Regions from separate parts of the Kitasatospora sp. NPDC093558 genome, predicted to be linked through region 3. Evidence: predicted binding sites of a transcription regulator. Region 3 holds the regulator's gene; each other region holds the start of a gene.
What was found. Region 3 encodes HrcA, which represses chaperone genes, less so after heat shock. Its sites were predicted from a motif close to TTNGCACTCNGNNNNNCNGAGTGCNAA; they were not measured.

Region 1 (8,749 bases), on a different contig from region 3:
CGGTGAGCAGCAGCAGCGTCGGCTCCTGCATCGAGCGTTCTGTCATGCGTCTACATATATCGTCAACCGGCATATAGGTCCAGCACCGGTCCCGCCGCGGACACGTCTGTGACACGACCAGCACAATGGCGCCCATGCCGAACACCGAGGACCTGCTCGCCGACTGGACCGCCCTGCTGCACCGCTGCGGCACCACCGCCGACCCCGTGGCGTACGGCCGGGAGCTGCTCCGCCGCTGGGCCGAGCCGCAGCGCCGGTACCACACCGCCGACCACCTGCGCGCGGTCCTGCGGCACGTCGACGCCCTCGCCGGGCACGCCGCCGACCCGGACGCCGTCCGGCTCGCCGCCTGGTTCCACGACGCCGTCTACCGGCCCGACCGCTCCGAGAACGAGGAGCGCAGCGCCGCGCTCGCGGTCCGGGCCCTCACCGCCGCCGGCCTGCCCGCCGCGCGGACGGCCGAGGTCGAGCGGCTCATCCTGCTCACCGTCACCCACGACCCCGCCCCGGGCGACCGCGACGGCGAGGTGCTGTGCGACGCGGACCTCGCCGTCCTCGGCGGCACCCCGGAGGCGTACGCGGCCTACGTGGCCGCCGTCCGCGAGGAGTACGGCTTCGTGCCCGAGCCGGACTTCCGGGCAGGACGGGCGGCCGTGCTGCGCCGGCTCCTCGCCCTGCCCGCGCTCTACCGCACCCCGGCCGCCCACGAGCGCTTCACGGTGGCGGCGCGGGCCAACCTGACGGCCGAACTCGCCGCCCTCTAGGCCAACTTCCCGACCGGCGCGACCGCGGCTCCCTGCTTGCCGCACACCCAGTGCGGGTCCGGTCCCAGCTCCGGCTCCACGCTCAGCGCGTGCGGGTCCCCGTCGGCCGCGCAGGCGGTGCACAGCGGCCAGCGGCCGTACGCCTCCAGGAGCGCGTCCTGGACGTCCTGGGCGACCAGCCCGAGCACGTACTCCGTGCCGTCCGGCCACTGCTCCAGCCACCACCGCCGGTGCGTGACGGCCTGCTCCACGAGCGAGACGACGGCGGCGTCCGCCACGTCCCGCGCGGTGAGGTCGGCCAGGATCCGCGCACGGGCGTCGTGCAGGGCGCTCTCGATGTCAGCCATCCGTGAATTCTCCCAGGAAACGCCGCGTGGGCGGCCCCCCGAAGGGGACCGCCCACGCGATCGGAACACCGATCCGGTCGAACGACCAGGATCAGAAGTCCATGTCACCGCCCGGCATGCCGCCGGCCGGGGCCGCGGCCTTCTCCGGCTTGTCGGCGATGACGGCCTCGGTGGTGAGGAACAGCGCCGCGATGGAGGCGGCGTTCTGCAGCGCCGAGCGGGTGACCTTGGCCGGGTCGATGATGCCCACGGCGATGAGGTCGACGTACTCGTTGGTGGCGGCGTTCAGGCCGTGACCGGCGGGGAGGTTGCGCACCTTCTCCACCACGACGCCGCCCTCGAGGCCGGCGTTGGTCGCGATCTGCTTGATCGGGGCCTCCAGCGCCACGCGGACGATGTTGGCACCGGTGGCCTCGTCGCCCTCGAGCTCCAGCTTGTCGAACGCGACACCGGCCTGCAGCAGGGCGACGCCACCACCGGCGACGATGCCCTCCTCGACGGCGGCCTTGGCGTTGCGGACGGCGTCCTCGATGCGGTGCTTGCGCTCCTTGAGCTCCACCTCGGTGGCCGCGCCGGCCTTGATGACGGCCACGCCGCCGGCCAGCTTGGCGAGGCGCTCCTGGAGCTTCTCGCGGTCGTAGTCCGAGTCGCTGTTCTCGATCTCGGCGCGGATCTGGTTCACGCGGCCCGCGACCATCTCGCTGTCGCCGGCACCGTCGACGATCGTGGTCTCGTCCTTGGTGATGACGACCTTGCGGGCGCCACCCAGGAGGTCCAGACCGGCGTTCTCCAGCTTCAGGCCGACCTCCTCGGAGATCACGGTGCCGCCGGTGAGGGTGGCGATGTCCTGGAGCATGGCCTTGCGGCGGTCGCCGAAGCCCGGGGCCTTGACGGCGACGGACTTGAAGACGCCCTTGATCTTGTTGACGATCAGGGTCGAGAGGGCCTCGCCCTCGACGTCCTCGGCGATGATGACGAGCGGCTTGCCGCTCTGCATGACCTTCTCCAGCAGCGGGAGCAGGTCCTTGATGCCGCCGATCTTGGAGTTGGCGATGAGGATGTACGGGTCCTCGAACGTCGCCTCCATGCGCTCCAGGTCGGTCGCGAAGTAGGCGGAGATGTAGCCCTTGTCGAAGCGCATGCCCTCGGTGAGCTCGAGCTCCAGGCCGAAGGTGTTGCTCTCCTCGACGGTGATGACGCCTTCCTTGCCGACCTTGTCCATCGCCTCGGCGATGAGCTCGCCGATCTGGGTGTCGGCGGCGGAGATGGAGGCGGTGGAGGCGATCTGCTCCTTGGTCTCCACGTCGGTGGCCTGGGCCAGCAGCTGGTCCGAGACGGCGGCGACGGCCTTCTCGATGCCGCGCTTCAGGGCCATCGGGTTGGCGCCGGCGGCGACGTTGCGCAGACCCTCGCGAACCAGGGCCTGGGCGAGCACGGTGGCGGTGGTGGTGCCGTCGCCCGCGACGTCGTCCGTCTTCTTGGCGACCTCCTTGACGAGCTCCGCACCGATCTTCTCGTACGGGTCCTCGAGCTCGATCTCCTTGGCGATGGAGACACCGTCGTTGGTGATCGTGGGGGCGCCCCACTTCTTCTCCAGCACGACGTTGCGACCCTTGGGGCCGAGCGTGACCTTCACTGCGTCGGCGAGCTGGTTCATGCCACGCTCAAGGCCGCGGCGAGCTTCCTCATCAAAGGCGATGATCTTGGCCATCTGAAGTGGTCCTCCGGGACACGGTCGACTGCTCGGACCAAGGGGTGCCCGCGACGGACGGCCAAGGTGTGCGGGGGTCTATTCCCCTACCGCTCCCAGGGCCTCACCGACCCGGTCCGCTGTCACTCTAAGGCTGTGAGTGCTAACGCCAATGATTAGCACTCCGGGTGGTCGAGTGCAAGCCCAATCGCCAAGCCGGGAGCCGCCCCGAGAACGCCGACGGGCCCGTACGACGCGTGTCGTACGGGCCCGTCGAGAAGCGAGTGGTCGCCGGCCGTGGGCCGCGCCGAGCTCCTGGAGCCGGAAGGGGTCAGACAGCGCGGACCATGTCCGCCTGCGGGCCCTTCTGTCCCTGGGAGATCTCGAACTCGACCCGCTGGCCCTCCTCGAGGGTGCGGTAGCCGTCCATCTGGATCGCGCTGTAGTGGACGAAGACGTCCGCACCACCGTCGACCGCGATGAAGCCGTAGCCCTTCTCCGCGTTGAACCACTTGACGGTGCCCTGAGCCATTCCGAACTCCCCTAGTGCTGTGCTGGCCCTTCACGGTCCCGCGGGTCGCGGGACCGGGTTGGATTGAAGGCCGGCCCGGGGAACCCCCCCTGGGCACAGCCGTGCACGCCGCGATCCACCGTCCCGAACGACATCCGGTGAGCGGGTGATTGCGTCGACCGCGGCTGAATGTATCCGGACCGACGCCCTCTGCAACAGGGCCCTCCGCGGTGAATTCCGGGTCCGCGTCAAGGGACAGGACGGGCCGAACCGGAAGGAACTCGGCAATTCGCGCCGGACATAGCGGACGCATTGCGCAAAACCCCTGAAGAATTCTGACATCCGCGTGACATGTTTCCCGGGCCCGGTCCCCGGGCGGTCTCAACGGACGGACGGCGGAGCGGCGGTTCGCACGGGGAGGGTGAGGGGGACCCCTGTTCCCGGCCGAGCGACACTCTACTCCCACTCGACCGGGAAATATTCCCGCCGAAATGCGAGCAGCCGCCCGCGCGCACGGAATGCGGAATTCCGTGCGCGCGGGCGGCCGGTCGGAGCGGGGCGCGGCTCAGCAGCCGCCGGCCACCGCCGGAATGATCGAGACGCTGGCGCCGTCCTTGATCTCGGTCGCGAGGCCCTCGGCGAAACGCACGTCGTCGTCGTTCACGTACACGTTGACGAAACGGCGCAGCTTCCCGGTGTCGTCCAGGATGCGGGCCGAGATGCCCGCGTGGTTCTTCTCCAGGTCGGCGATGACGTCGCCCAGGGTCCCGCCGTCGGCGGCGACCTCGGCGGCCCCGCCGGTGTAGGTGCGCAGGATGGTGGGGATGCGGACGGTGGCGCTCATGGGTGGCTCTCCTCGTGGGGGGAATCAGGCGGACGCGAGGCCGGCGCTGCGGAAGGAATCCAGCGTCGGGCGGATGACCGCGGTCATCCCGGCATCGGCGACGGCGTCCAGGGTCTTGAGGCCGTCACCGGTGTTGATCGCGACGGTCTCCTTGGCCGGATCCAGCTGTCCGGTCTCGACCAGCTTCTTGAGCACGCCGACGGTCACCCCGCCCGCGGTCTCGGCGAAGATGCCCTCGGTGCGGGCCAGCAGCCGGATCGCGGCCACCACCTCGGCGTCGGTCACGTCCTCGACCGCCCCGCCGGTGCGCCGCGCGATGTCCAGCACGTACGGGCCGTCGGCCGGGTTGCCGATCGCCAGCGACTTGGCGATGGTGTCCGGCTTCACCGGCTTGATCACGTCCCGGCCGGCCTTGAACGCCGCGGACACCGGCGAGCAGCCCTCGGCCTGGGCCCCGAAGATCTTGTACGGCCGGTCCTCGACCAGCCCGAGCTTGATCAGCTCCTGCAGACCCTTGTCGATCTTCGTGAGCTGCGAGCCCGAGGCGATCGGGATGACGATCTGCTCCGGCAGCCGCCAGCCGAGCTGCTCGCAGATCTCGTACGCGAGCGTCTTGGAACCCTCGCCGTAGTACGGGCGGAGGTTGACGTTGACGAAGCCCCAGCCCTCGCCGGCCGGGTCGCCGATCAGCTCCGAGCAGAAGCGGTTCACGTCGTCGTAGTTGCCCTCGATGCCGACCAGCTCACCGCCGTACACGCCGGCCATGACGACCTTGCCCTGCTCCAGGTCGTGCGGGATGAACACGCACGAGCGGAACCCGGCCCGGGCCGCCGCCGCGCCCACCGCACCGGCCAGGTTGCCGGTCGACGAGCAGGACAGCGTCGTGTAGCCGAAGGCGCGCGCGGCCTCGATGGCGCAGGCCACCACGCGGTCCTTGAACGAGTGCGTCGGGTTGCCCGAGTCGTCCTTCACGTACAGCCCAGCCGTGAAGCCCAGTTCCCGTCCGAGGTTGTCCGCCTTCACCAGCGGGGTCCACCCCGGGTTCAGGTTGGGCTTGGAAGCGACATCGGCCGGCACCGGCAGCAGCGGCGCGTAGCGCCAGATCGACGCGGGCCCGGCCTCGATGCGCTTGCGCAGCTCCTCGGCGGCCTCGCCGCCGAACTCGTACGCGATCTCCAGCGGCCCGAAGCACTCCAGGCAGGCGAAGTTCGGACCGAGCGGGAAGCGGGTGCCGCACTCCCGACAGGACAGGGCGGCGGCGGGGCCGAGATCCACGGATGCGGGTGCGACGGTGTCGATAGCCATGATGGCGGAGGCCTCTCTCCTCATCTTCCCCGTGGCGCGGGCGCGCCACGGGCCGGAATTGGCACCTGTCCCGCCGGGGCCTGGTGATCGGCCGCGCGAGAAGGTTGCCGGGACGTCAACGGGCCGTTCCCTCAGTCCCTCTGGATGAGCATGTGAAGTTGTCGTCAGCGGCGACCCCGGCGTGCGAAGGTCCGACCGCTGTACGAAGACTGTATCCGAAGGCGCCGAGCCCGAAAGGGGCCGTCCGCCACGCGAGATGGCCCGTTCCACCCCGATCCGCCGAGGAGAGTCCCGTGCCCGCCGAACCGACCCCCGCACTCCTCCCGCAGGCGGCCTCCTGGCTGGGCCGCCGCTCGTGGAGCGCGGCCGACCGGCCGGTCGACACCCTCCTCGCGGCCAAACGGCGCACCGGCCACACCGTCAGCGTCGTCCTGCCCGCCCTCGACGAGGCGGCGACCGTCGGCGACATCGTCCGCACGATCCGGCGCGAGCTGATGGAACGCCTCCCCCTGGTCGACGAGCTCGTCGTCGTCGACTCCGGCTCCGCCGACGACACCGCCGCCATCGCCGCCGAGGCCGGCGCCCGGGTCGAACACCGCGACCGGATCCTGCCCCGACTGCCCGCAGCCCCCGGCAAGGGCGAGGTGCTGTGGCGCTCGCTGCTGGTCACCCACGGCGACATCGTCTGCTTCATCGACGCCGACCTGCGCGAGTTCGACCCCGCGTTCGTCTCCGGCACCGTCGGCCCGCTGCTCACCGAGCCGGACATCCAGCTGGTCAAGGCCATGTACGACCGCCCGCTCGAGACCGAGAGCGGCGCGGTCGTCCCCGCCGGCGGAGGCCGGGTGACCGAACTGGTGGCCCGCCCCCTCCTCAACCTGCACTGGCCGGAACTCGCCGGTTTCGTCCAGCCGCTCGGCGGCGAGTACGCGGCCCGCCGCGCCCTGCTCGAACGGCTCCCCTTCCCCACCGGCTACGGCGTCGAACTCGGCCTCCTGGTCGACGCGTTGGAACTCGCCGGGCTCGACGCCCTGGCCCAGGTCGACGTCGGCGTCCGGCACCACCGCCACCAGGACGGCCAGGCCCTCGGCCGGATGGCCGCGACCATCTACCGCACCGCGCTGGAACGCCTCGACCGCACCCACCGGCTCAAGGCCTCGGCCGACCTCGTCCACCCGCTGCTCACCCAGTTCACCCGCGACCCGGAGACCCGCGCGTTCACCGCCCACACCCACCCCGTGACGGCCCTGGAGCGCCCCCCGATGCACACCGTGCCCGAGTACGCGACCCGCCACTGACACGTTTGCCGACCCAAACCCCCGGCAACGTACCAACCATGGGCGATCTCACGACCGAACGTTCGAGCGCGACCGTGCTGGTGGCATCCAACCGGGGGCCGGTCTCCTTCAGCACCGCGGACGACGGCACGCTGACCCTCAAACGCGGCGGCGGAGGCCTGGTCTCCGGCCTCTCCGCGATCGACGACCCGCACGCCGTCTGGGTGTGCGCCGCCCTCGGCGACGCCGACCGCCGGGCCGCCCGGGAAGCCCCCGACGGCCGCCTCGACCTGGCCGGCCACGACGTCGGCGGACAGGCCGTCCGGATGCTGGACATCGACCCCGAGACCTTCGCCCGCGCCTACAACGGCGTCGCGAACTCCACCCTCTGGTTCGTGAGCCACCTGCTCTACGCCACGCCCACGGCCCCCGCCTTCGACGCCGGCTTCCGCACCGAGTGGGCCGCCTACGAGACGTACAACCAGGCCTTCTCGGACGCCCTCGCGGCCGAGGCCGCCCCGGACGCCGCCGTCCTGGTCCAGGACTACCACCTGTCCCTCACCCCGGCGCTGCTCCGCGCCACCCGCCCCGACCTGCGCATCGGCCACTTCTCCCACACCCCGTGGGCCCCGCCCGAGTACTTCCGGCTCCTCCCCGACGACGTGGCCAGGGCCGTCCTCACCGGCATCCTCGGCGCCGACCGGGCGGGCTTCCTCACCGAACGCTGGGCGAGGGCCTTCGCCGCCTGCTGCAAGGAGATCCTGAACGCGACCGTCGACGACGACGCCCTCACCGTCACCCACGACAACCGCACGACCCACCTCGGCGTACACGCCCTGGGCGCCGACGCCGACTTCCTGCGCGAGCGCGCCCATCGCCCCGACGTCGACGAGCGCCTCGCCACGCTGCGCGAGGCCGTCGGCGACCGGCGCACGATCGTCCGGGTCGACCGCACCGAGCTGAGCAAGAACATCGTCCGCGGCCTGCTGGCCTACCGGCACCTGCTGCGCACGCGCCCGGAGTGGCACGACCGCGTCGTGCACATCGCCTTCGCCTACCCGTCCCGCACCGACCTCGCCGAATACCGGAACTACACGGCCCAGGTCCGAGACCTCGCCCAGGCCATCAACACCGAATTCGCCACCCCCACCTGGCAGCCGGTGATCCTGCACGTCGACGACGACTTCCCGCGCTCCCTCGCCGCCTACCGGCTCGCCGACGTCGCCCTGGTGAACCCCATCCGGGACGGCATGAACCTGGTGGCCAAGGAAGTCCCGGTGGTCTCCGACCACGGCTGCGCCCTCGTCCTGTCCCGCGAGGCCGGCGCCCACACCGAACTGGCCGACGACGCGATCGTCGTCAACCCGTACGACGTCATCGAGACGGCCGACGCCCTCCACGCGGGCCTTACCATGCCCGCCGAGGAGCGCGCCGACCGCACCAAGCGCCTGGCCGCGGCGGCCACCGCGCTCCCGCCGCAGCAGTGGTTCCTGGACCAGCTCAACGCGCTCTGATCGCCTCGCCCAGGTCCACCAGCAGTTCCACCACGCCCGCCGGCCCGGGCACGACCAGGTCGGCCCGGTCGGCAAGCTCCCGCACCGGCGCGTCCCCCACCGCGCCGCTGCACACGAGCACCCCCGCGAGCCCCTCCCCGCGCAACTTCTCGACGGCAGCGAAAGCCGCGACATCCCCCAGATCATCCCCGGCATAGAGCACGGCCCGAGCCCCACGCTCCCGCAGGAAGCCCGTCAGCGCGGCCCCCTTGTCCACCCCCGGAGGCCGGAGCTCAAGCACCAGCCGCCCGGGCTCCACCACCAGCCCGTGCTCCGCCGCCAGCTCGGCCACCGGCCCGCGCAACAGCTCCAGCGCCTCCTCCGGCGCCGCCGTACGCCGCGTGTGCACCGCGAGCGAGCGCCCCTTGTCCTCGACCCACGTCCCGTCGGGCGCCCCCACCGAGGCCAGCACCCCGGACAGGACCCCGCGCACCGCGACCACCCCCGGATGCACCGGA
Region 2 (11,386 bases), on a different contig from region 3:
CAGCCGCAGGCCGAGCACGGTGGTGCCGGCCAGCGCGGGGACGCTCAGCGCGGCCAGGGCGTGGACCAGCAGCGGGGTGGGCAATGGGGGTGCCCTTTCGCGTGTCAGGCTCGGCCCGTCGGGCCGAGTTCGAGGAGATCCGAGGAGATCCCATGCACAACGAGAAGAACGGGCTGAGGACACGGCTGCTGGCCGATCGCCGTGCACTCACCGGGGACCAGCGCGCGGAGGCGGCGCGTGCACTGGCCGCGCACGCCGGGGAGCTGGCGGCGCCGGGTGCCACCGTCGCCGCGTACGTCTCGGTCGGAGCCGAGCCCGGGACCGGTCCGCTGCTCGACGAGCTGAGGGCGCACGGTGTGCGGGTGCTGCTGCCCGTCCTGCTGGCCGACAACGACCTGGACTGGGCGCCGTACGAGGGGGTGGACGCGCTGGCCCCGGCCGCGCGGGGGCTGCTGGAGCCGGTCGGGCCGCGGCTGGGGCCGGAGGCCGTCGTGGGGGCGTCGGTGGTGCTGCTGCCGGGGCTGGCGGTGGACCGGCGCGGGCTGCGGCTGGGCCGCGGCGGCGGCAGCTACGACCGGGTGCTGGCCCGGCTGGAGCGGGCCGGGGCGCGGCCGGTGCTGGCGGTGCTGCTGTACGAGCACGAGCTGCTGGCGGAGGTGCCGGCCGAGCCGCACGACCGTCCCGTGGACGTGGCGGTCACGCCGTCGGGGCGGCACGTGCTCGGGTGAGCCCCGGAACGCCCGGAAACGGCGGTGGCCCCGCTCGCGGTCGAGCGGGGCCACCGGTGCGTCCGGGCGTCAGCCGTTGGTCAGGACCAGCTTGTGCTTGGTCGCCTTCTCGACCGCGTCCGGCGTGTAGGCCCAGGTCAGCAGCTTGCCGTTGAGCCAGAGGTCGGTCTGGTCGTTGTAGTTGTCGTGGAAGGCGTGGCCGGAGGCGCCGCCGACGTTGACCCAGCGCGAGGAGTCGAGGTCGCTCAGGTCGACGACCATGCGCATCGACGGGATCCAGTCCACCTGGTAGCCGGCCGCCGCGTTCCAGCCAGCCGCGTCGACCGCCGCCGTGCCGCCGGAGAGGCGGTAGGGGCCACGGTTGAGCAGCTTGTGGACGAGGCCGGAGGCGATCGACGAGTCGTCGGTGCCGAGGGTCTGCTCGCGCAGCGTCAGCTTGTGCAGGCGGCCCCAGTTCCAGGTGGAGACGTCCTTGCTGAGCAGCGAGGTCAGCTCCTGGCGGGCGTTCTTCATCGCCTCCTGGAGCAGGTTGTCCAGGCCCTTCTGCTCCTTGTGCTGCGAGTCGATGTACGTCCACCAGGTGCTCTCGGGCTTGTCCAGCTGCTGGCGCACGACCTCGGTCCAGCGGTCGCCGCCGTCGGGCTGGGCCTTGTCCGGGTCGCGGGTGCCGCACTCGGTGACGATCTTGCTGGAGCTGTCCGGCTTGGTCGGGTCGTCCTGCTGGCGCACCAGCAGGCAGTTGCCCTTGGCGCGGATGTCGGCCGGGAACTTCTGGCCGAACGCGAGGGTGAGCAGCTGGCGCCAGACCGCGTTGTAGTACGCGGCGGCGGCCGAGGAGGCGTCCTGGTGGTAGTTCCAGTCCTTCAGGAGGTCCTGGGCCTCGCGCACGTACGGGTCGTCGATCTGCTGCTTGAGCAGCAGCGGGACGAGCGTCTTGGCCATGACGCTGGTGTTGTCCAGCTGCAGGGTCTGCATGTCGTCCGGCGAGATCCTGCCGTTGTTCTTGAGCAGACCCTCGATCTGGTCGGTGATCTCCTTGGCCCGGGTGCCGTACTCCCAGTCCTTGGTCAGGCCGTACTTGTACGTCGGGTCCACCACGGCCTGGTTGGCGGTGACGATGTAGCCCGAGGACGGGTTGAAGCTGTACGGCAGGGCGGTGAAGGGGATCGAGCCCTTCCACTGGTAGGCGGAGTCCCAGCCGGGGGCCGGGAGCGTGCCGTCGCCCTTGCCGCGGACGGGGATGTCGCCCGGGGCCTGGTAGCCGATGTTCTTCGCGTCGGCGTAGACGAGGTTCTGCGCGGGGACGGCGAAGTCCTTGGCGGCGTTGCGGAAGTCGTCCCAGTTCCTGGCCTTGTCCAGCTCGAAGACGGCGTCCATCGTCTTGCCGGGGTTCAGCGCCGTCCACTGCAGGGCGACGCCGTAGCCGCCGGTGCCGCGGTCGGGGGCGGCGCTGCCGTTGGGGGCGTACTTGCCGACGTTCTGCTGCTCGGTGCTCTGGTCGGAGATGAGCGGGGCGCCGGTCTGGGTGGTGCGGACGGTGATGACGCGGTCGTCGCCGCCGGCGACCTTGATGGTCTCCTTGCGGAGGTCGAACTTCACGTCCTTGCCGTCCACCTGGTAGGTGTCCGGTCCGGTGACCTTCTCCAGGTAGAGGTCGGTGACGTCGGCGCCGAGGTTGGTGAAGCCCCAGGCGATGTCCTTGTTGTGGCCGATCACGACGCCGGGCATGCCCGCGAAGGTGAAGCCGGTGGTGTCGAACTGGCAGGCCGGCGAGGCGGTGCGGCAGTGCAGGCCCATCTGGTACCAGACCGAGGGCAGGCCGGGGCCGAGGTGCGGGTCGTTGGCCAGCAGCGGCTTGCCGGTCGTGGTGTGGGTGCCGGCCACCACCCAGGAGTTGGAGCCGATGCCCTGGCCCGGGCGGCCGAGCAGCTGCGGCATCGCGTCGACCCGGTCGGTGAGGCCCTGGAGGAGCGCCTTGGTGGCGGCCGCGCCCTGCGCGGTGGGGGCGGCGGCGTTGCCGGTGCCCGGCTGGGCGGAGCCGTCGGCCGGGCGGTAGGCGTCGCCCGCGACCGTGCCGGTCTTCACGATCGTGCCGTTGCGGGCGTACGGGTAGTCCGGGTACAGCTCGGCGATCTTGTCCGGGGTGAAGTCCTGGGCCAGCAGCGAGCGGTCGATCTCCTCCTGGAGGTTGCCCGAGAGGTTCCAGGCCATCGCCTTGAGCCAGGCCACCGAGTCCACCGGGGTCCACTGCTCGGGCTGGTAGCCGCTGTTGACGACGCCGAGCATCGCGTACTCCAGCGAGGCCTTCTCGCCGCCCGGGTGCTCGGCCAGCCAGGCGTTGACACCCTCCGAGTACGCCTGGAGGTACTTCTTCGTCTCCGGCGACAGCTTGGTCTTGAACTCCTGCTCGGCCACCTGGCGCCAGCCCATGGTGCGGATGAAGGAGTCGGTGTCGACCTGGGAGTCGCCGAACATCTCGGAGAGGCGGCCGGCGGTGATGTGCCGTCGGACGTCCATCTCCCAGAAACGGTCCTGCGCCTGGACGTAGCCCTGGGCGCGGAAGAGGTCCTCGGCGGTGTCGGCGTAGAGCTGCGGGATGCCGTTGGCGTCCCGCTTGACGTCGACCGGGGCGGTCAGGCCCGCCACCTTCACGGTGCCGTCGACCGTCGGGAAGGACGCGCGGACCGCGGTGACCCCGCGGTAGCCGCCGTAGCCGACGCCGGCCACCAGCAGCACGACCAGCACGATCACGATCAGACGGGCGCGCCGGAACTTCTTCGAGCGGGGCATCTGGGTCCTTGCGGTCCTCGACTTCGGGGCGGGCGGGCGTGTCCAGGGCCTGCGGCCGTGACAGGGCACCACATTAGGCCGAGTCCGCGCGGCGGCGTGAACGGGGACGGCCTGGAACGGGGCCTGTGTGAGGAGCCCAACTAAAGATATGGCAAAATGTTAGAATGAGTAACGATCCGCAAGAGGAGTATTGACGGCTTCTTAACGGGTCATCAGCTCGTACCCGCACGACCGAAGCACCACCGAGAGAGACACCCCGCACCACCGAGAGACACCCCGCCCGCCCCCATGCCTGCACGAGGTGCCCCTGCGTGAACGTCGACCACCTGAACCAGCTGCTTCTCGAGTTCTCCGTGATCCTCCTGGTCGCGGTGGTCGCCGTGCGGATATCGACCCGCTCAGGGCTACCCAGCCTCCTGATCTACCTCGGGATCGGCGTCGCCCTCGGCCAGAACGGCATCGGCGTCACCTTCAACAACGCCGAGCTCACCCAGGTGATCGGCTACGCGGCCCTCGTCGTGATCCTCGCCGAAGGCGGTCTGAAGACCAGCTGGAAGGAGGTCAGGCCGGTGATGCCGGCGGCGACCGTGCTCGCCACCGTCGGCGTCGGGGTGAGCGTGTTCGTCACCGCCGCCGGCGCGCACTGGCTGGTCGGCCTGGACTGGCGCACCTCGATGCTGCTCGGCGCGATCGTCTCCTCCACCGACGCCGCCGCCGTCTTCTCCGTCCTGCGGATGGTCCCGCTGCCGCACCGGCTCACCGGCCTGCTGGAGGCCGAGTCCGGCTTCAACGACGCACCCGTCGTCATCCTGGTCGTCGCCTTCGCCACCACCGGCGAGCTGGACTCCTGGTACGTCCTGCTCGGCACGATCCTCGCCGAGCTCGCGATCGGCGCGGCGATCGGCTTCGCGGTCGGCAAGCTCGGCGCGTTCGGGATCAAGCACGTCGCCCTGCCGTCCTCCGGCCTCTACCCGATCGCCGTCATGGCGCTCACCGTGCTCGCCTACGCGGGCGGCGCGCTGCTGCACGGCTCCGGCTTCCTCGCCGTCTACATCAGCGCGGTGATCCTCGGCAACGCCAAGCTGCCGCACGGCCCCGCGGTGCGCGGCTTCGCGGACGGCCTGGCCTGGATCGGGCAGATCGGGATGTTCGTCCTGCTCGGCCTGCTGTGCACACCCGAGACGATGGGCGACGCGGTGATCCCGGCCCTGGTCATCGGCGGGGTGCTGGTCTTCCTCGCGCGACCGCTGTCGGTGGTGCTCACGCTGACGCCGTTCCGGGTGCCGGGCAAGGAGCAGGCCCTGCTGAGCTGGGCCGGGCTGCGCGGGGCGGTGCCCATCGTGCTCGCCACCATCCCGGTGGTCTCCGGCGCGCACGAGGCCGAGGACGTGTTCAACATCGTCTTCATCCTGGTCGTCGTCTTCACCCTGCTCCAGGGCCCGACCCTGCCGTGGGTGGCCAGGCAGCTGAGGATCGGCGAGGGCGCGATGGGCCAGGACCTCGACATCGAGTCCGCGCCGCTGGAGAAGCTGCACGGGCACCTGCTGTCCGTCGCGCTCTCCCCCGCGTCCCGGATGTCCGGGGTGGAGGTCGGCGAGCTGCGGCTGCCCAAGGGGGCGGCGGTCACCCTGGTGGTCCGGGAGGGGAACTCCTTCGTGCCGGACCGGGCGACGGTGCTGCGCGGCGGCGACGAGCTGCTGGTGGTCACGACGGACGAGGTCGGCGAGGCGGCGGAGAAGCGGCTGCGGGCCGTGGACAAGGGCGGCAAGCTCGCGGGGTGGCTGTACGGGAAGTGAGCCGTACAGTGGTGGGGCACCGGGCCTTTCGGGGTCCGGGAGCCCGTTCCGGCTTCGATCCGTTGGGATCTAGCGCCATCTACGCGCGTAACTGTATGCTGGAAGAACACCGCTTTTGACCAACCCAGCATCTGCCTGATGCAGAGTTGGCGCGACCGCTCGGCGGCTGCGGCCCGGCTCTCGGCAACCACGCCGGAGCGGCCCGGTATCTACCCCGGTCGACGCACGAGAGGACGACTCTCGGCGCCGTCGGGGCCACCCCATGCCCTTGCCGCGCTACCAGGCAGCAGGAAGGACGACCGTGACGGCCCGCCGAACGGTCGACAACGCCACGGACACCCTCGCCACCCAGGACGCCGCTCCCGCGCGCGTCGGGTACGGCGCGCTGCTGCGCACGCCGGGTGCCTGGACGTTCCTTGCACCCGCGTTCGTCGCGCGGCTGCCCTACGCGATGCTCGGCATGGGCATCCTGATGCTCGTCACGGGCACCGGCGGCTCCTGGGGCACGGCCGGCACCGTCACGGCGGTCTCCGCCGTCGCCCAGGCCCTGATCGGCCCGCAGACCGGCCGGCTCGCCGACCGGTACGGGCAGGCCACCGTCCTCGTCCCCACCGTCTTCGTGCACGCCGCCTCGGTCGCCGCGCTGATCGTGCTGGCGAACGGCCACGCGCCGGCCTGGAGCCTGTGCCTGGCCGCCGTCCCGGCCGGTGCGAGCGTGCCGCAGATCGGCGCGATGGTCCGCGCCCGCTGGGTGGCCAAGCTCAGCGCCGAGGGCGCCTCGGCCACCTCCGCCGCCAAGGTCAGCACCGCGTTCGCGTTCGAGTCCGTCACGGACGAGTTCACCTTCGTCGTCGGCCCGATCCTGGCCGCCAAGATCGCGACCTCGGTCAGCCCCTCCGCCAGCCTGATCGCGGAGGCCGCGCTGACCTTCGTCGGCGGCCTGGCCTTCGCCGCCCAGCGCCGCACCGCGCCGGCCCGGGTCGTGCCGCAGCCCGGGGCGCAGCGCGTCTCCGCGCTCGCCTCGCCCGGCGTCCGGCTGCTGGCCGGCGTCATCCTCGGCGTCGGCGCCGTGTTCGGCGGCATGCAGGTCTCGGTCAACGCCTTCGCCGACTCGGTCGGGCAGCACGCCGCGGCCGGCACGGTGTACGGGATCTTCGCCGGCGGCTCGATGGTGGCCGGTGTGCTCTACGGCATGATCGCCTGGCGGCGCTCGGTCCAGCAGCGCATGATCACCAGCTACACCCTGCTGGTGCTGGGCTGCTCGACGCTGTGGGCGATGCCCAACCTGGTCACCCTCTCGATCGCCGGGCTGGTCTGCGGCCTGGCCATCGCGCCGACCCTGATCAGCGGCTACACGCTGGTCGAGACGCTGGTCGCGGACGGCGCCAAGACCGAGGCGTTCACCTGGCTGACCGGTGCCATCGGCCTCGGCCTGGCGGTCGGCTCGATGGTGGCCGGGCAGCTGATCGACGGCCACGGGCCGTCGGCCGGGTTCCTGGTGCCGGCCATCGGCGCCGGGCTCGGGCTGGCCGCGCTGGTCTCGCTGCGGCACCTGCTGGTGCCGTCGGGCGGGGCGAGCACGGTGGTCGCGGGCGGTGCCTCGGGCGCGGCTTCGGATGTCGTCCCGGGTGACGTCTCGGGTGTCGGTTCGGATGCCGTCTCGGGTGCCGTCTCTGGTGCCGTCTCGGGTACCGGCGAGCGGGAGCTGGTGGGCGCCGCCAAGGGGTGACGCCGCCCGGACCGGGCCCACGTCACACCGGAGTCGCTGGACTCATCCAGCGGAATACCGCATCATTGACCATCGTTAGCACTCATCAGGCGCGAGTGCCAGGAGGAAGACAAGTGCCCACGTACCAGTACCAGTGCACCGAGTGCGGCAACGGCCTGGAGGCGGTGCAGAAGTTCACCGACGACGCGCTGACCACCTGCCCCGACTGCCAGGGGAAGCTGCGCAAGGTCTTCTCGGCCGTGGGAGTGGTCTTCAAGGGCTCCGGCTTCTACCGGACCGACAGCCGCTCGTCGTCGAGCAGCTCGGTGAGCTCCACGTCCTCCAGCTCGTCGACGTCGTCGTCCTCGACGTCCTCGACCTCGACGTCGTCGTCCTCGGGCTCGTCCTCCCCGGCTCCGGCCGCCGGCTGACACCAGCACGCGGCGAAGGCCCGCTGCCCCGCTCACGCGGTGGCGGCGGGCCTTTTTGCCGTTCCCGGAGCCGTCCGGCGTCGATCCGGCAGTCCTGAGGCGTCCCCGAGTCGTCCCTGGGTCGTCCGGCAGTCCTGGTCCGGCAGTCGTGGGTCAATCCGGACGGGCCCGGACCACTCGTGCGGGTGTACGAAATTGTCCACAGGGCCGGGTTTGTCCACAGGCTGCGGATAACGTCTTCCGGCTTGCGGCGCGGGCGCTCATCGTGGGGTCACCAGAGGCCGACCGACCCCGGAGGTGGTTCCCGATGAACGCCCTCAGCCACGCCGTCCCGCCGCCCGCGCCCACCGTCCCGCCCCGGCGGGCGGTGCCGAGCTTCCGGCCGATCAGGCGCGGGGCCGGCCGGCGGCACCGCTGGTGGCACGCCGTCCGGCGACGGGGCGGGGTGCCGGCGCTGGTGCTGCTCGCGGTGGCCGCGGCGCTCGCGTTCGGGCCCGCGCGGGCCGGGCTGACGCCACCGACGGGTGGCGCGCTGGGCCGCGCGGGTTGTCAATCCGGCACTTCGGGTGATCACCCGTAACCGGTCGACGACTTCGTCGTTCGAGGCGGCATGAAGGGCTTCAAGGAATTCCTGCTGCGTGGAAATGTCGTCGAGCTCGCCGTCGCCGTCGTCATCGGTGCGGCCTTCACCAACATCGTCAACGCCTTCGTCAAGGGCGTGATCAATCCGATCGTCGGTGTTTTCGGGACGAAGGATCTGGCGTCCTACAGTTCCTGCCTCAAGGGGCCCTGCGAGGTTTCCCCCACCGGCGAGGCCGTGTCCGGGATCCTCATCCTGTGGGGCTCGGTGCTCAGCGCCGTGCTCCAGTTCCTGATCACGGCCGCCGTCGTCTACTTCGTCCTGATCGTGCCGATGAACCGCATGGCCGCCCGGCGCAAGAGCCTCGCCGAGGAGGTCGCGGAGGCCGAGGCCAAGGAGGTCCAACTGCTCACCGAGATCCGCGACGCGCTGGTCTCCCCGCTGCGCTGAGCGCGGTTTCCGCCCCCCGTTCCGCCCTCTGTCCCGCCCCTTGTCCCGTTCAGTCGCCGTGGTGCGGCGGGCGCTGGCTCAGGTACCAGTCCAGCCCCCGCCCGCTCCCGGCCCCGGGGCGGTCGCCCCAGCCGGAGTCGGTGTCGTCCCGGGACAGCCGGTCCAGCGGGTCCCCAAAGACGAGGCGCGCCTTCGTCCGGGCCTTCTCGGCGGCCTCCCGCTGCTGCACCGTCGGCTCCTGTGCCACCTGCTCCTGCCCCTCCACCTGTTCCGGTCCCTGCTCGCTCACCCTGTTCACCCCGCTGCTCGCCCCCGGTCGTCCTGTCCCTCAAGCCTAAGAGCCCGTGACACGCCACGGGCCCGGGTGCGGAGCGCTCCGCACCCGGGCCCGGGCAGGGCTCGGTTCTCCTGCGGGGGATCCTCGGTCGGCCCCGCCCGGGATCCCTTACGCCGCCTCGAAGCCGGCGTGGTCGGCGATCTTCTTCAGCTCGGCCAGCGCGTGCTTCTCGATCTGCCGGATCCGCTCGCGGGTGAGGCCGTGCTGCTTGCCCACCTCGGTGAGGGTGCGCTCGCGGCCGTCCTCCATCCCGTAGCGGGAGCGGATGATCGAGGCCGTCCGGTCGTCCAGCCGCCCGATCAGGTCGTCCAGCTCCTCGCGGCGGAGCATGACCATCACGGCGTCCTCGGGGGACGTCGCCCCGGTGTCCTCGACCAGGTCGCCGAACTGGGTCTCGCCCTCGTCGTCGACCGACATGTTCAGGCTGACCGGGTCGCGCGCCCAGTCCAGCACGTCCTTGATCCGGGCCTCGGTGGTGTCCAGCTCGGCCGCGATCTCGGCCGGCTCGGCCTCGCGGCCCAGCTCCTTGGACTTCTCACGCTGCACCCGCCGGATCCGCCCCAGCTCCTCGACCAGGTGGACGGGCAGCCGGATGGTGCGGGACTGGTCGGCGATCGACCTGGTGATCGCCTGCCGGATCCACCACGTCGCGTAGGTGGAGAACTTGAAGCCCTTGGCGTAGTCGAACTTCTCGACCGCCCGCACGAGGCCCGCGTTGCCCTCCTGGATGAGGTCCAGCAGGGGCAGGCCACTGCGCGGGTACCGGCGGGCGACCGCCACCACGAGCCGGAGGTTGGAGCGGATGAAGACGTCCTTGGCGCGCTCGGCGTCGTCGGCTATCGCCTCCAGCTCCTCGCGCGTGGCGCCCTCGGGGAGCCCGCCCTCGTCCAGCAGGTGCTGGGCGTACACGCCGGCCTCGATCCGCAGCGAGAGCTCGACCTCCTCGGCGGCATCGAGCAGGGGCGTCCTGGCGATCTCGTCGAGGTACATGCCGACCAGGTCACGGTCGGCCTCAAGGTTGGTCGGGCGGGCCGCGCGAGTCCGGTCGGCCCTGTCGCGAACGACGGCACGGGTGGCCATGCTTGCTCCCTTTGCTGGTGTTGCCGAGGAATGCCTGCCTGCCCCGAGAGGGCAAGAATGCGGGCCCCAGGGGGCTCACACACGTAACGATCCAACGAACAGATTCCGGACAACATTCCCAAGTCGCTCAGATTCTTCCCAGTGATGCAGTATCCTGCCGGTTTTCACCCCGGTTCTGGACACAGGGTGATCGGCCGGGCACGTCGGGTGCGCGCCGCGCGACCGCTCCGGAGCGGATATAGCGGTGAACCCCTCGCGCGCACCGCGCGTTCCCGCACGCCCGGCTTTCCGCCCGCTCCCACACCCCGGCGCACGCAGGTCCTCCGCACAAAAGATGCGGAATCGCTATCACCGGAGCGTCCGATCGGCGCAGGACACTGGGAAGGTGTCAGGCATGCACCTGACCAACAGCGCGCCTGCCGCCACCGTGCGTCACCGCCGGCTCCTCCGGGGCACGGCGCTGGCGACGGGCTGCGCCCTGCTGTTCGGCCTGCTGGCCGTCCTGGTGACCCGGCACTGGCAGCCCCTCGACCGGTTCGACCACGACTGGATCGCGGACACGCACTCCTACGCCCGGGGGCACCGCGCCTGGACGGCCGCGGTGCAGACGCTCACCGACATCGGCGGCACGGTGACGATGCGTGCCCTGCTGGGCATCGCGGCCTGCTGGCTCTGGCTGATCGGCGCCCGGACGCTCGCCGGGTGGGCGGTCGCCCAGGCGCTGGTCGGGTGGGCCACCCAGTGGGGGCTGAAGTTCGCCTTCGGCCGCCAGCGGCCGTCCTTCACCGACCCGGTCTCGCACGCGGGCGGCCCGGCCTTCCCCTCCGGGCACGCGATGGCCTCGGCGATCACCTGCGCGGTGCTGGTCGGCCTGTTCTGGCCCCGGGCCGGCCGCTCCGGGCGGATCGCCGCCTGCGCGGTGGCCGTGGCGGCCGTGCTGACCGTCGGCTGGACCAGGATCGCCCTCGGCGTGCACTGGCCGAGCGACGTCCTGGGCGGCTGGCTGGCGGCCGGCTTCGTCCTGGGCACCGTCACCGCGGCGGTCGAGCTCTGGTGCCCCGGCGCCCTCGCGCGCGACATCCGGCGGGTCAACTGGCGTACGCGGCCGAGGGTTCAGCGCGTCGTCGTGCCCTCGTTCCGCCCCGCCCGCGGCGACCGCCCCGGCGACGGCGCCGATCACCCCGACCGAGCCGTCGGCTGACCGCCCTCGGTAGCGTGACGGGCATGTCCCGTACCCAGGAAGCCCTTCACGCGCCCGCGGCCCACGCCCGTTACCCGGAGCGTCCGTTGCGGATCGCCACCGTCCAGGCCCAGGCCGTCGCCGGCGACATCCCCGCCAACGCGGCCACCGCCGCCGAACTCATCCGCGAGGCCGCCGCCTCCGGTGCCCGGCTGGTGCTCTTCGCGGAGAAGTTCCTCGCCGGCTACGAGCCCGAGCTGATCAGTGCCGATCCGCTCAAGTGCGCAGTGCAGCCCGGCGATCCGC
Region 3 (11,386 bases):
CACGGAAGGGGTGCCGGGGCGAGGACCCCGGCACCCCTCCGCGGACGGCTAGCGGCCGTTGAACGCGTCCTTCAGACGCGAGAACAGGCCCTGCTGGCCCGGCGCGAACTGGCCGGACGGCCGCTCCTCGCCGCGCAGCACCGCGAGGCGGCGCAGCAGCTCCTCCTGCTCGGGGTCGAGCTTGGTGGGCGTCTGCACCTCGACGTGCACTATCAGGTCGCCCCGGCCGCCCCCGCGCAGGTGGGTGATGCCGCGGCCGTGCAGCGGGATCGACTGGCCGGACTGGGTGCCGGGCCGGATGTCGACCTCCTCCAGCCCGTCGAGGGTCTGCAGCGGCACCTGGGTGCCGAGCGAGGCGGCCGTCATCGGGATGGTGACGGTGCAGTGCAGGTCGTCCCCGCGCCGCTGGAAGACGGTGTGCGTGGTCTCGGCGATCTCGACGTACAGGTCGCCGGCCGGGCCGCCGCCGGGGCCGACCTCGCCCTCGCCGGCCAGCTGGATCCGGGTGCCGTTGTCGACACCGGCCGGGATCTTGACGGTCAGGGTGCGGCGGGCGCGGACCCGGCCGTCGCCGGCGCACTCCGGGCACGGGGTCGGCACGACGGTGCCGAAGCCCTGGCACTGCGGGCAGGGGCGGGAGGTCATGACCTGGCCCAGGAAGGACCGGGTGACCTGGGAGACCTCGCCCTTGCCGCGGCACATGTCGCAGGTCTGCGCGGAGGTGCCGGGCGCGGCGCCCTCGCCGCTGCAGGTGGTGCAGGTGACGGCCGTGTCGACCTGGAGCTCCTTGGTGGTGCCGAACGCGGCCTCCTCCAGGGTGATCTCCAGCCGGATCATGGCGTCCTGGCCGCGGCGGGTGCGCGAGCGCGGGCCGCGCTGGCCGGCCGCGGCGCCGAAGAAGGCGTCCATGATGTCGGAGAAGCCGAAACCGGCCGCGCCGGCGCCGAAGCCGCCCGCGCCACCGCCGCCGCCCGGCGACAGCGGGTCGCCGCCGAGGTCGTAGACCTGCCGCTTCTGCGGGTCGGAGAGCACCTCGTAGGCGGCGTTGATCTCCTTGAACCGCTCCTGCGTCTTCGGGTCCGGGTTGACGTCCGGGTGCAGTTCGCGTGCCAGGCGCCGGAACGCCTTCTTGATCTCGTCCTGCCCCGCATCCCGTCGGACGCCGAGTACCGCGTAGTAGTCCGTGGCCACCAAATGCTCCGCTTGTTCCGCCTGTAGTAGTGCTGCGACAGGGCACCACCGCTGGATGTTCCGGCGGTGGCTTGCTCGCTACGACTCGGCCAGGATCTGGCCCACGTACCGAGCCACCGCTCGCACCGCCCCCATTGTGCCCGGATAGTCCATCCGGGTCGGACCGATCACACCCAGTTTGGCCACGCTCTCGTCGCCCGAACCGTAACCGACCGACACCACCGAGGTGGAATTCAGCCCCTCGTAGGCGTTCTCCCGGCCGATCCGGACCGTCATCGCCGCGTCCGCGGTCTCACCCAGGAGGCGGAGCAGGACGACCTGCTCCTCCAGCGCCTCCAGGACCGGCTGGATGGTGAGCGGGAAGTCGTGGCCGAAGCGGGTCAGGTTGGCCGTGCCGGCCAGCATGATCCGCTCCTCGTTCTGCTCGGCGAGCGCCTCGAACAGCGTCGCCAGGACCGTGCTGACGGTCGCCCGGTCGACCTGTTCGAACATCGCGGGCAGTTCCTCCAGCGCCGCCGGGACGTCCGGCAGGCGCTGGCCGACGGCCCGCGCGTTGATCCGGGCCCGCAGGTCCGACAGGACCACCTCGCCGACGGTGCCCGGGCAGTCCACCATGCGCTGCTCGACCCGGCCGGTGTTGGTGATCAGGACCAGCATCACCTTGGCCGGGGCGAGCGCGACCAGCTCGATGTGCCGCACGGTGGAGCGGCTCAGCGACGGGTACTGCACCACGGCGACCTGCCGGGTGAGCTGGGCGAGCAGCCGCACGGTGCGCGCGACGGTGTCGTCCAGGTCGACCGCGCCCTCCAGGAAGTGCCGGATCGCGCGGCGCTCGGGCGCGCTCATCGGCTTGACCTCGGCGAGCCGGTCGACGAACAGCCGGTACCCCTTGTCGGTGGGGATGCGTCCGGCGCTGGTGTGCGGCTGGTGGATGTACCCCTCCTCCTCCAGCGCCGCCATGTCGTTGCGGACGGTGGCCGGGGACACCCCGAGGTTGTGCCGCTCCACCAGGGCCTTGGAGCCCACCGGCTCCTCGGTGCCCACGTAGTCCTGGACGATCGCGCGCAGCACGGCGAGCTTGCGGTCGTCCAGCTGGCGGACCTCTCCGGCCATGGGGCACGCACCTCCGTCTTCGCACGTTGTCCGTTGTGACGTATCGAGCTGATGCGGGCCTGGAAGGCCCCGGCTTTGGCACTCTGAACGCACGAGTGCCAGAACCGTACCTGCCAGTGTACGGCCCGGGTCCGACGGCAGGAACGGCGCGGCGGGGGTGATCCTGCCCGCAGTTCCCGGCGCGGGGGTGGTGCCCCACGGCCGTCCGGGTGGCAGCATCGATAGCGGACGGCGAACGGAGGAGCAAGCGATGTCGAGCTCGGCCCAGCACACCCGCTTCGCGCCCGACCGCGGCCTGACCGGCCGGATGGTCGGGACCATGTTCGTGATCGGGCTGTTGTACGTCGGATTCACCGGCCTGCTGATCGTGCTGCTGCGCGGCGCCTGGCCCCTGATCGTGCTGATCTCCGGCGGGCTGTTCGTGGCCCAGTTCTGGTTCAGCGACAAGATCACCGAACGGGCCATGGGCGCCCGCCCGGTGTCCCCCGAGGAGTACCCGCAGCTGCACGGCACCGTCGACCGGCTCTGCGCGCTCGCCGACATGCCCAAGCCCCGGGTGGCGGTCGCCGACAGCGACATGCCGAACGCCTTCGCCACCGGCCGCAACCCGCAGAACGCCGTCGTCTGCGTCACCACCGGCCTGCTGCGCCGGCTGGAGCCCGAGGAACTGGAGGGCGTCCTCGCCCACGAGCTCTCCCACGTCGCCCACCGGGACGTCGCCGTGATGACGATCGCCGGGTTCCTCGGCGTCCTCGCCGGGGCGATGACCCGGATCGCCATGTACGGCGGGTTCATCGGCGGCGGGCGCGACAACAACGACCAGAACGCGGCCATCGCCGCGCTGGTCATCCCGCTGGTGTCGATCGTCGTCTACGCGATCAGCTTCCTGCTCACCCGGCTGCTGTCGCGCTACCGCGAGCTCGCCGCCGACCGCGCCGCCGCCCAGCTCACCGGCCGTCCCAGCGCGCTCGCCTCGGCGCTCACCAAGGTCACCGGGCAGATCGCCGCGATCCCGTCCAAGGACCTGCGCCAGGCGCAGCCCTACAACGCCTTCTACTTCGCCCCGGCGCTGAACGCCAAGGAGACGGCCTCCCAGCTGCTCTCCACCCACCCGACGCTGGAGAAGCGGCTGGAGCAGCTCGCGAAGATCTCCGCCCAGCTGGGCCGCTGACCGCTGTTGACCGCTGCCGATCGCTGTTGACCCGAAGGGACCGCCGTGGGAATCCTGGACGCGCTGTTCGGCCGCACCAAGCCCGTCAAGCCCGACCTCGACCAGCTGTTCGGCATCCCCTCGGCCGCGCTCACCCTGGAGGCGGGCGCGGGCTTCCTGCCCACCGGGCTCGGCTCGGTGTGCTTCGCGGCCGTCGAGGGCGCCGCGTTCGTGCAGGTCGAGCAGCAGGTGCGGGCGCTGCTCGACGCCGACACCGAGCGCGGCGGCGTCCCGGTGGAGGCCTCCAAGGACGGCTACGGCTACTCGTGGCTGCTCGCCCGGCACACCTCCGAGGAGCTACCGGAGCTGGTGAACGACCTGCACGCGGTCAACAGCGAGCTGGAGGCGAACGGCTTCGGGCCGCAGCTGCTCTGCTCGTTGGTCGGCTTCAGGAACGGCGAGGGCCAGTCGCTGGCGCTGGTCTACCTCTACAAGCGCGGCACCTTCTACCCGTTCGCGCCGATGCCCGGCGGCGGGGAGCGGCGCAACAGCCCGCTGGAGCTGCAGATCAACGCGATGCTGGCGAACGACCTGCGGCTGGAGAAGGACCTCGGCCGCTGGTTCCCGGTGTGGGGCGCGCCAGGCCTCTGACGGTCCGTCCGTAGACTCGCCGCTATGCGCAGCCGCCAGTACGGACCCGACCTGACCCCGCCGTGGAAGAAGCAACAGCCCGCCCCGGAGGTGCCCGCCGAGCGGGACCTGGTGGTCGAGGAGGCGGCGACCGGCTTCTGCGGGGCGGTGGTGCGGTGCGAGAAGACGGCGGAGGGGTTCACCGTCACGCTGGAGGACCGCTTCGGCAAGCACCGGGTGTTCCCGATGGTGCCGCGCGGCTTCCTGCTGGAGGGCAAGGCCGTCACCCTGGTCCGCCCGGCCGGGGCCGCCCCCGCCCCCGTCCGCACCCCGGGCCGCACCGCCTCCGGCTCCGTAGCCGTCCCCGGCGCCCGCGCCCGGGTCGCGCGCGAGTCCCGCATCTACGTCGAGGGCCGGCACGACGCCGAGCTGGTCGAGCGGGTCTGGGGCGACGACCTGCGGATCGAGGGCGTCGTGGTCGAGTACCTGGAGGGCGTGGACGACCTCCCCGCGATCGTCGCCGACTTCGCCCCCGGCCCCGGCCGCCGCCTCGGCGTCCTGGTCGACCACCTGCTCCCCGGCACCAAGGAACACCGCATCGCCACCCAGGTCACCGGCGAGAACGTCCTGGTCGTCGGCCACCCCTACATCGACATCTGGCAGGCCGTGAAGCCCTCGTCCGTCGGCATCCCGGCCTGGCCGGCCGTCCCCCGCGGCGAGGAGTGGAAGGAGGGCATCTGCCGCCGCCTCGGCTGGCCGGTGGACACCCCTGCGGCGTGGAAGCACATCCTGTCGAAGGTGAACTCCTACAAGGACCTGGAGCCCGAACTCCTCGGCCGAGTAGAGGAGTTGATCGACTTCGCGACGCTCCCGGATCAGGAGTAGGTCTGGAACTCCGAGGTGTCGAGGCTGATGCCCAGCAGGTCGACCGGAATAGGCTCGCCGAATTTGGTGGTCCGCGCAGACACGTAGTCCGGCAGCCCCGAAGCGCTCGCCCGGTTCGGCTCGGTCAGCAGCACGCAGACGGCCTTGATCGGGTCGACGATCAGGTAGACGGGGATCGTGCCCTCGGCGTAGAGCTCGCGCTTGGTCCGGTAGTCGCGCAGGACGCTGGTCTTCGAGACCACCTCGACCACCAGGGTCAGGAGAGGCGCAGGGAGCAGGCGACCACGGCTGGCGGCGTCCCGCTCGAACACGACGAGATCCGGCTGCGGCTCGCTCGTCAGCCCGGGAAGATCGATGTCCTGCGTGGTCAAGCGGTGCCACCGTGCCCGGGGGATCTGGTCCTGAATGGCTTCGACAATGACGTTGTGGACCATGTCAGGCCCGGCCATCATCACGATTTCCCCCCTGATGAGCTCGGCCTTGAAGCCTTCCGGGACCTCCAGGTTCTCGAAGATCCCCATCACCCGGTCATCGATGGCGGTCATCGCGCGCTCCCTCCGACGGCTGACACCACGTTAACGAAACTCAGTCCACCAGGTCACGCACGACCGCGTCGGCCAGGAGGCGGCCCTGGAGGGTCAGGGTGGCGCGGCCCTGCTCGTACGAGCCGGGGGCGAGGAGGCCGCTCGACAGGGCTTCCTCGGCGGCCTTGCGGGCCGTGTCGGTGAGGAGGGTGAGGGGGATGCCCTCGGCGAGGCGCAGCTCCAGCAGGATGCGCTCGATGCGGCGGTCCTCGTCGGTCAGGACCTCGCGGGCCAGGGCGGGGGTGCGGCCCTCGGCGAGGGCCTGGGCGTAGGCGGCGGGGTGCTTGGCGTTCCACCAGCGGGTGCCGCCGACGTGGCTGTGGGCGCCGGGGCCGGCGCCCCACCAGTCGGCGCCGGTCCAGTACAGCTCGTTGTGGCGGCAGCGGCCCTCGGGGGTGGTGGCCCAGTTGGAGACCTCGTACCAGTGGTAGCCGGCGGCGGCGAGCGCCTCCTCGGCGATCAGGTAGCGGTCGGCGTGGACGTCGTCGTCGATCATCGGGAGCTCGCCGCGCTTGACGCGGGCGGCGAGGCGGGTGCCCTCCTCGACGATCAGCGAGTAGGCGGAGACGTGGTCGGGCCCGGCGCCGATGGCGGCGTCCAGGGAGGCCCGCCAGTCGTCGTCGGACTCGCCGGGGGTGCCGTAGATGAGGTCGAGGTTGACGTGCTCGAAGCCGGCCGTGCGGGCCTCGGCGACGCAGGCCTCGGGGCGGCCCGGGGTGTGGTGGCGGTCGAGCAGCTGCAGCACGTGCGGGCGGGCGCTCTGCATGCCGAAGGAGACCCGGTTGTAGCCGCCCTCGCGCAGCTCGGCGAGGTAGGCCGGGCCGACGGACTCCGGGTTGGCCTCGGTGGTCACCTCGGCGCCCTCGGCGAGCCCGAACTCGTCGCGGAGGGCGGCGAGCATCCGCACCAGGTCGCGGGCGGGCAGGAGGGTCGGGGTGCCGCCGCCGAGGAAGACCGTCTCCACCGGGAGGTCCGTGTCGCCCAGGACGCGCCGGGCGAGCCGGATCTCCGCGATCACGTTGTCGGCGTACGTCTCCTGGGAGGCGACCGCCCCCGAGGAGCGCAGCTCGGTGGCCGTGTAGGTGTTGAAGTCGCAGTAGCCGCAGCGGCTGGCGCAGTACGGCACGTGCAGGTAGAAGCCGAACGGCCGCGTCCCGAGTCCGTCGAGGGCGTGCGCGGGCAGGGAACCGTCGGACGGCACCGGATCGCCGTCGGGGAGTGCGGAGGGCATGACCCCATTGTCCCGTACGGCCCGGGTGTTCCCGCGGGCCGTACGGGACGGGGGCGGCTCAGGCCTCGTTGGCCCCCGCGTACATCGCGGTCACGGCGTCCGCGTACGTCCGCTCGACCACCGGGCGCTTGATCTTCAGGCTCGGGGTGAGCTCGCCGTGCTCGATGTCGAGGTCGCGCGGCAGCAGGTGGAACTTCTTGATCGTCTGCCAGCGCTGGAGGTCGCCGTTGAGCTTCTTCACGAAGCCCTCGATCAGCTCGTGCACCTGCGGGTCGGCGGTCACCTCGGCGTAGGACTTGCCGGCCAGGCCGTGCTCGGCCGCCCACGGCATGATCACGGCCTCGTCCAGGCCGATCAGCGCGGTGCAGAAGTTGCGGCCGTTGCCGATCACCAGGATGTTGCTGACGAACGGGCACACCGCCTTGAACTTGCCCTCGACCTCGCTCGGCGCGACGTACTTGCCGCCCGAGGTCTTGAACAGGTCCTTCTTGCGGTCGGTGATCCGCAGGAAGCCGTCCGGGCTGAGCTCACCGATGTCCTCGGTGTGGAACCAGCCGTCCGGCTCCAGCACCTCGGCGGTCTTCTCCGGCAGGTTGTGGTAGCCGCGCATGACGCCCGGGCCGCGCAGCAGGATCTCGCCGTCCTCGGCGATCCGCACCTCGGTGCCGGGCAGCGCGCGGCCGACGGTGCCGATCCGCACGTCCTCCTTGCGGTTGACGCACGAGCCGGCGCTGGTCTCGCTCAGGCCGTAGCCCTCCAGGATCGGCACGCCGGCGCCGAGGAAGAAGTAGCCGATCTCGGGGGCCAGCGCCGCGCTGCCGGAGACGGCGCCGCGCAGGCGCCCGCCGAAGGCCGCGCGGATCTTCGCGTACACCAGCTTGTCGGCGACCGCGTGCTGCGCCCGCAGGGCGAACGGCGCGCTGTCCACCCCGGTGGCGATCCGGTTCTCCTGGGTGACCCGGGCGTACTCGCGGGCCACCCCGGCCGCCCAGCGGAAGATCTTGTACTTGGCGCCGCCCTCGGCCCTGGCCCGGCCGGCGATCCCGTTGTAGACCTTCTCGAAGATGCGCGGCGCCGACGCCATGACGGTCGGCCGGATGGCCGGCAGGTTGTGGATGATCCGGTCGACCCGGCCGTCCACCGCCATCACGTGGCCGGTGGCGATCTGGCCCGAGATCAGCGTCTTGCCGAACACGTGCGACAGCGGCAGCCACATGAACTGGACGTCGTCCGGGCCGAGCAGCCCGCTCGCCTCCTGGGCGCGGGCCTCGTAGGCCCAGCAGTCGTGCACCAGGCGCACGCCCTTGGGGCGGCCGGTGGTGCCCGAGGTGTAGATCAGGGTGGCCAGCTGCTCCTTGTCGAGCGCGGCGACGGCCTTCTCGACGGCGTCCGGGTGCTCGGTCAGGTACGCGGCGCCGCGCTCCTCCAGCTCGGCGAGGGTGAGCAGGTCGAGCCCGGCCGTCTCGGGCGCCTCCGCGGGGGCGTCGAAGAGGATCACGGTGCGCAGCTCGGGCAGCTGCTCGATCTGCTCGACGGCCTTGGCGAGCTGCGCGGCGTTCTCCGCGAACATCGCCCGGCAGCCGGAGTCGGAGAGGATGAAGGCCGTCTCGTCGGCGTTGGTGCTCGGGTAGACGGTCGTGGTGGCCGCGCCCGCGCACATGTTGCCGAGGTCGGCGACGATCCACTCCAGGCGGGTGGAGGACGCCAGGGCGACCCGGTCCTCCGGCTGGATGCCGAGGGCCATCAGGCCGGCGGCCACCGCCTTGACCCGGGCCGCCGTCTGCGCCCAGGTGAGCGACCGCCACTGCTCGGCGCCGGGGGCGCTGTCGGCGGCGTGCTCGTCCACCGGGGCGGGGTAGCGGTAGGCCTCGGTGTTGGGGGTCGCGGCGACGCGCTCCAGGAACAGGTGGGCGACGGAGGCGGGACGCCCGGCGACGATGTCGGCACTGCCGGAGTCGATCAGGGACTGCGCGGAACTCAACGAGGACCTCCGGGGGCGGGTGGCCGTCTGAGGGATTTTTCGCGGCGCCCGTGGGGGGCGGTCGCCGGGCCCCCGTCACACGTGCGGTACCGGCGAGTAACAAGGAGGCAATCAGCAGCCTAGGGGGAAACCGGTCATTCCGTAAGGGGGTCTACCCAGCCGGCACCCCGCCACCGCCCCCGTGCACAGCGGACGACACGCGCGTGAACCCCGCAACCCGGCCCGCCCGGCGGTTCGGCAAAGGACTGGACAAACCTCATGGCCCGGCCGGGGGAATCGTCTGTACGAGTGCACGAAGGAACGAGAATTGGGATGCGAATCCACCCGCCGACGACAAGAGTGTGCAAGTGCTGATCAGACTGCTCAGGGCGTACCTGCGCCCGTACTCCCGACCGATCACCCTGCTGGTCGTCCTCCAACTCGTGGCGACCCTCGCGGCGCTCTACCTGCCCACTCTCAACGCCGACATCATCGACAGCGGCGTCGTCAAGGGCGACACCGGCTACATCCTCAGGGTCGGCGCCGTGATGATCGGCATCACCCTCGTCCAGGCGCTCTGCTCGATCGGCGCGGTCTACTACGGCGCGCACACCGCCATGGCCTTCGGACGCGACGTGCGCGCGGCCGTCTTCGACCGCGTCCAGAGCTTCTCCGCCCGCGAGGTCGGCCAGTTCGGCGCCCCCTCCCTGATCACCCGCACCACCAACGACGTCCAGCAGGTCCAGATGCTGGCCCTGATGAGCTTCACCCTCATGGTCGCCGCGCCGATCATGTGCGTCGGCGGCATCATCATGGCCCTCAACCAGGACGTGCCGCTGTCCGGCCTGCTCCTCGCCGTCATCCCGCTCCTCGGCACCGTCGTCCTCCTGCTCGTCCGCTCGCTGCGCCCCAAGTTCCGCAGCATGCAGGAGAAGATCGACACCGTGAACCGGGTCCTGCGCGAGCAGATCACCGGCATCCGCGTCATCCGCGCCTTCGTCAAGGACGACCACGAGCAGGCCCGCTTCGGCGACGCCAACGGCGACCTCACCAGCGTCTCGCTGCAGGTCGGCCGACTCATGGCGTTCATGTTCCCGGCCGTCATGCTCGTCGTGAACGTCTCCAGCGTCGCCGTCCTGTGGTTCGGCGCCCACCGGATCGACAGCGGCGGCATGGAGATCGGCGCCCTCACCGCCTTCCTCTCCTACCTCATGCAGATCCTCATGAGCGTCATGATGGCCACCTTCATGTTCATGATGGTGCCCCGCGCCGAGGTCTGCGCCGAACGCATCCAGGAGGTCCTCGCCACCTCCTCCAGCGTCGTGCCGCCCGCCGCGCCCGTCACCGAGGTCCTGCGCCGCGGCAACCTCGAACTGCGCGACGTCGACTTCCGCTACCCCGGCGCCGAGGCCCCCGTGCTGCGCGGCATCGCCATCACCGCCCGCCCCGGCGAGACCACCGCCGTCATCGGCTCCACCGGCAGCGGCAAGTCCACCCTCCTCGGCCTCGTCCCCCGGCTCTTCGACGCCACCACCGGACAGGTCCTGCTCGACGGCGTCGACGTGCGCGAACTCGCCCCCGAGGCGATCGCCGAGAGCGTCGGCCTCGTCCCCCAGAAGCCCTACCTGTTCACCGGCACCATCGCCAGCAACCTGCGCTACGGCCGGCCCGACGCCACCGACGAGGAACTCTGGCACGCCCTCGACGTCGCCCAGGCCAAGGACTTCGTCCAGAAGCTCCCCGAAGGCCTCGACGCCCCCATCGCCCAGGGCGGCAGCAACGTCTCCGGCGGCCAGCGCCAGCGCCTCGCCATCGCCCGCGCCCTCGTGCGCAAACCCGACGTCTACCTCTTCGACGACTCCTTCTCCGCGCTCGACTACGCCACCGACGCCCGGCTGCGCAAGGCCCTCTCCCACGAGACCTCCGACGCCACCGTCCTCATCGTCGCCCAGCGCGTCTCCACCATCCGCGACGCCGACCGCATCATCGTCCTCGACGAAGGCGCCGTCGTCGGCACCGGCACCCACCACGAGCTCATGGCCGACAACCCGACCTACCGGGAGATCGTCCTCTCCCAGCTCACCGAGCAGGAGGCGGCGTGACCACCCCCCGCAAGCCCAGCGCCCCCCAGCCGGCCGGGCAGCAGCCATCGGACCGGGCGGAGGCCGCCGAACTCCCCAGCGACTCCCAGGCCGCCGCCGCCCGCCGAGGCCCGGCCGGCCCGGGCCGCTTCATGGGCGGCCAGGGCACCGAGAAGTCCATGGACTTCAAGGGCTCCGGCAAACGCCTGCTCGGCCTGCTGCGCCCCGAACGCCCCCTGCTCACCGCCGTCCTCGGCCTCGGCGTGCTCAGCATCGGCTGCGCCGTCACCGGCCCCAAGGTCCTCGGCCACGCCACCGACCTGATCTTCGCCGGCGTCGTCGGCACCCGCTTCGAGCCCGGCACCTCCAAGGCCCAGGCCGTCGAGGGCCTGCGCGCCCACGGCCAGGGCGGCATCGCCGACCTGCTCGCCTCCGTCGACTTCACCCCCGGCCAGGGCATGGACTTCGGCGCCATCGGCACCATCCTGCTCTGGGTGCTCGCGATCTACGTCGCCTCCGCCCTGTTCGGCATCGTCCAGGGCCGCCTCGCCACCAAGGCCA

Region 1: the regulator HrcA is predicted to act here: its motif matches at 2,978-3,004, upstream of groL (chaperonin GroEL).
Region 2: the regulator HrcA is predicted to act here: its motif matches at 7,119-7,145, upstream of AB0O00_RS00270 (FmdB family zinc ribbon protein).

Annotation. Positions count from the first base shown of each region.
Region 1 covers NZ_JBFBDY010000232.1:396-9,144, forward strand. The annotation lists gene AB0O00_RS21160 (PadR family transcriptional regulator) at 1-46, opposite strand, end outside; gene AB0O00_RS21165 (hypothetical protein) at 135-764, shown strand; gene AB0O00_RS21170 (hypothetical protein) at 761-1,111, opposite strand; gene groL (chaperonin GroEL) at 1,203-2,822, opposite strand; gene AB0O00_RS21180 (cold-shock protein) at 3,133-3,333, opposite strand; gene AB0O00_RS21185 (ubiquitin-like small modifier protein 1) at 3,878-4,156, opposite strand; gene thrC (threonine synthase) at 4,181-5,461, opposite strand; SAM riboswitch class I at 5,479-5,612, opposite strand; gene AB0O00_RS21195 (glucosyl-3-phosphoglycerate synthase) at 5,755-6,759, shown strand; gene AB0O00_RS21200 (trehalose-6-phosphate synthase) at 6,798-8,252, shown strand; gene otsB (trehalose-phosphatase) at 8,239-8,749, opposite strand, start outside.
Region 2 covers NZ_JBFBDY010000001.1:43,700-55,085, reverse strand. The annotation lists gene AB0O00_RS00295 (GGDEF domain-containing protein) at 1-84, opposite strand, end outside; gene AB0O00_RS00290 (5-formyltetrahydrofolate cyclo-ligase) at 153-728, shown strand; gene AB0O00_RS00285 (penicillin acylase family protein) at 798-3,518, opposite strand; gene AB0O00_RS00280 (potassium/proton antiporter) at 3,830-5,314, shown strand; gene AB0O00_RS00275 (MFS transporter) at 5,616-7,043, shown strand; gene AB0O00_RS00270 (FmdB family zinc ribbon protein) at 7,157-7,453, shown strand; gene AB0O00_RS00265 (hypothetical protein) at 7,761-8,033, shown strand; gene mscL (large conductance mechanosensitive channel protein MscL) at 8,064-8,483, shown strand; gene AB0O00_RS00255 (hypothetical protein) at 8,533-8,772, opposite strand; gene AB0O00_RS00250 (sigma-70 family RNA polymerase sigma factor) at 8,929-9,900, opposite strand; gene AB0O00_RS00245 (phosphatase PAP2 family protein) at 10,295-11,101, shown strand; gene AB0O00_RS00240 (carbon-nitrogen hydrolase family protein) at 11,125-11,386, shown strand, end outside.
Region 3 covers NZ_JBFBDY010000060.1:12,271-23,656, reverse strand. The annotation lists gene dnaJ (molecular chaperone DnaJ) at 49-1,191, opposite strand; gene hrcA (heat-inducible transcriptional repressor HrcA) at 1,270-2,304, opposite strand; gene htpX (zinc metalloprotease HtpX) at 2,555-3,475, shown strand; gene AB0O00_RS09515 (hypothetical protein) at 3,521-4,105, shown strand; gene AB0O00_RS09510 (DUF3097 domain-containing protein) at 4,130-4,969, shown strand; gene AB0O00_RS09505 (Uma2 family endonuclease) at 4,960-5,514, opposite strand; gene hemW (radical SAM family heme chaperone HemW) at 5,555-6,784, opposite strand; gene AB0O00_RS09495 (long-chain fatty acid--CoA ligase) at 6,843-8,765, opposite strand; gene AB0O00_RS09490 (ABC transporter ATP-binding protein) at 9,113-10,846, shown strand; gene AB0O00_RS09485 (ABC transporter ATP-binding protein) at 10,978-11,386, shown strand, end outside.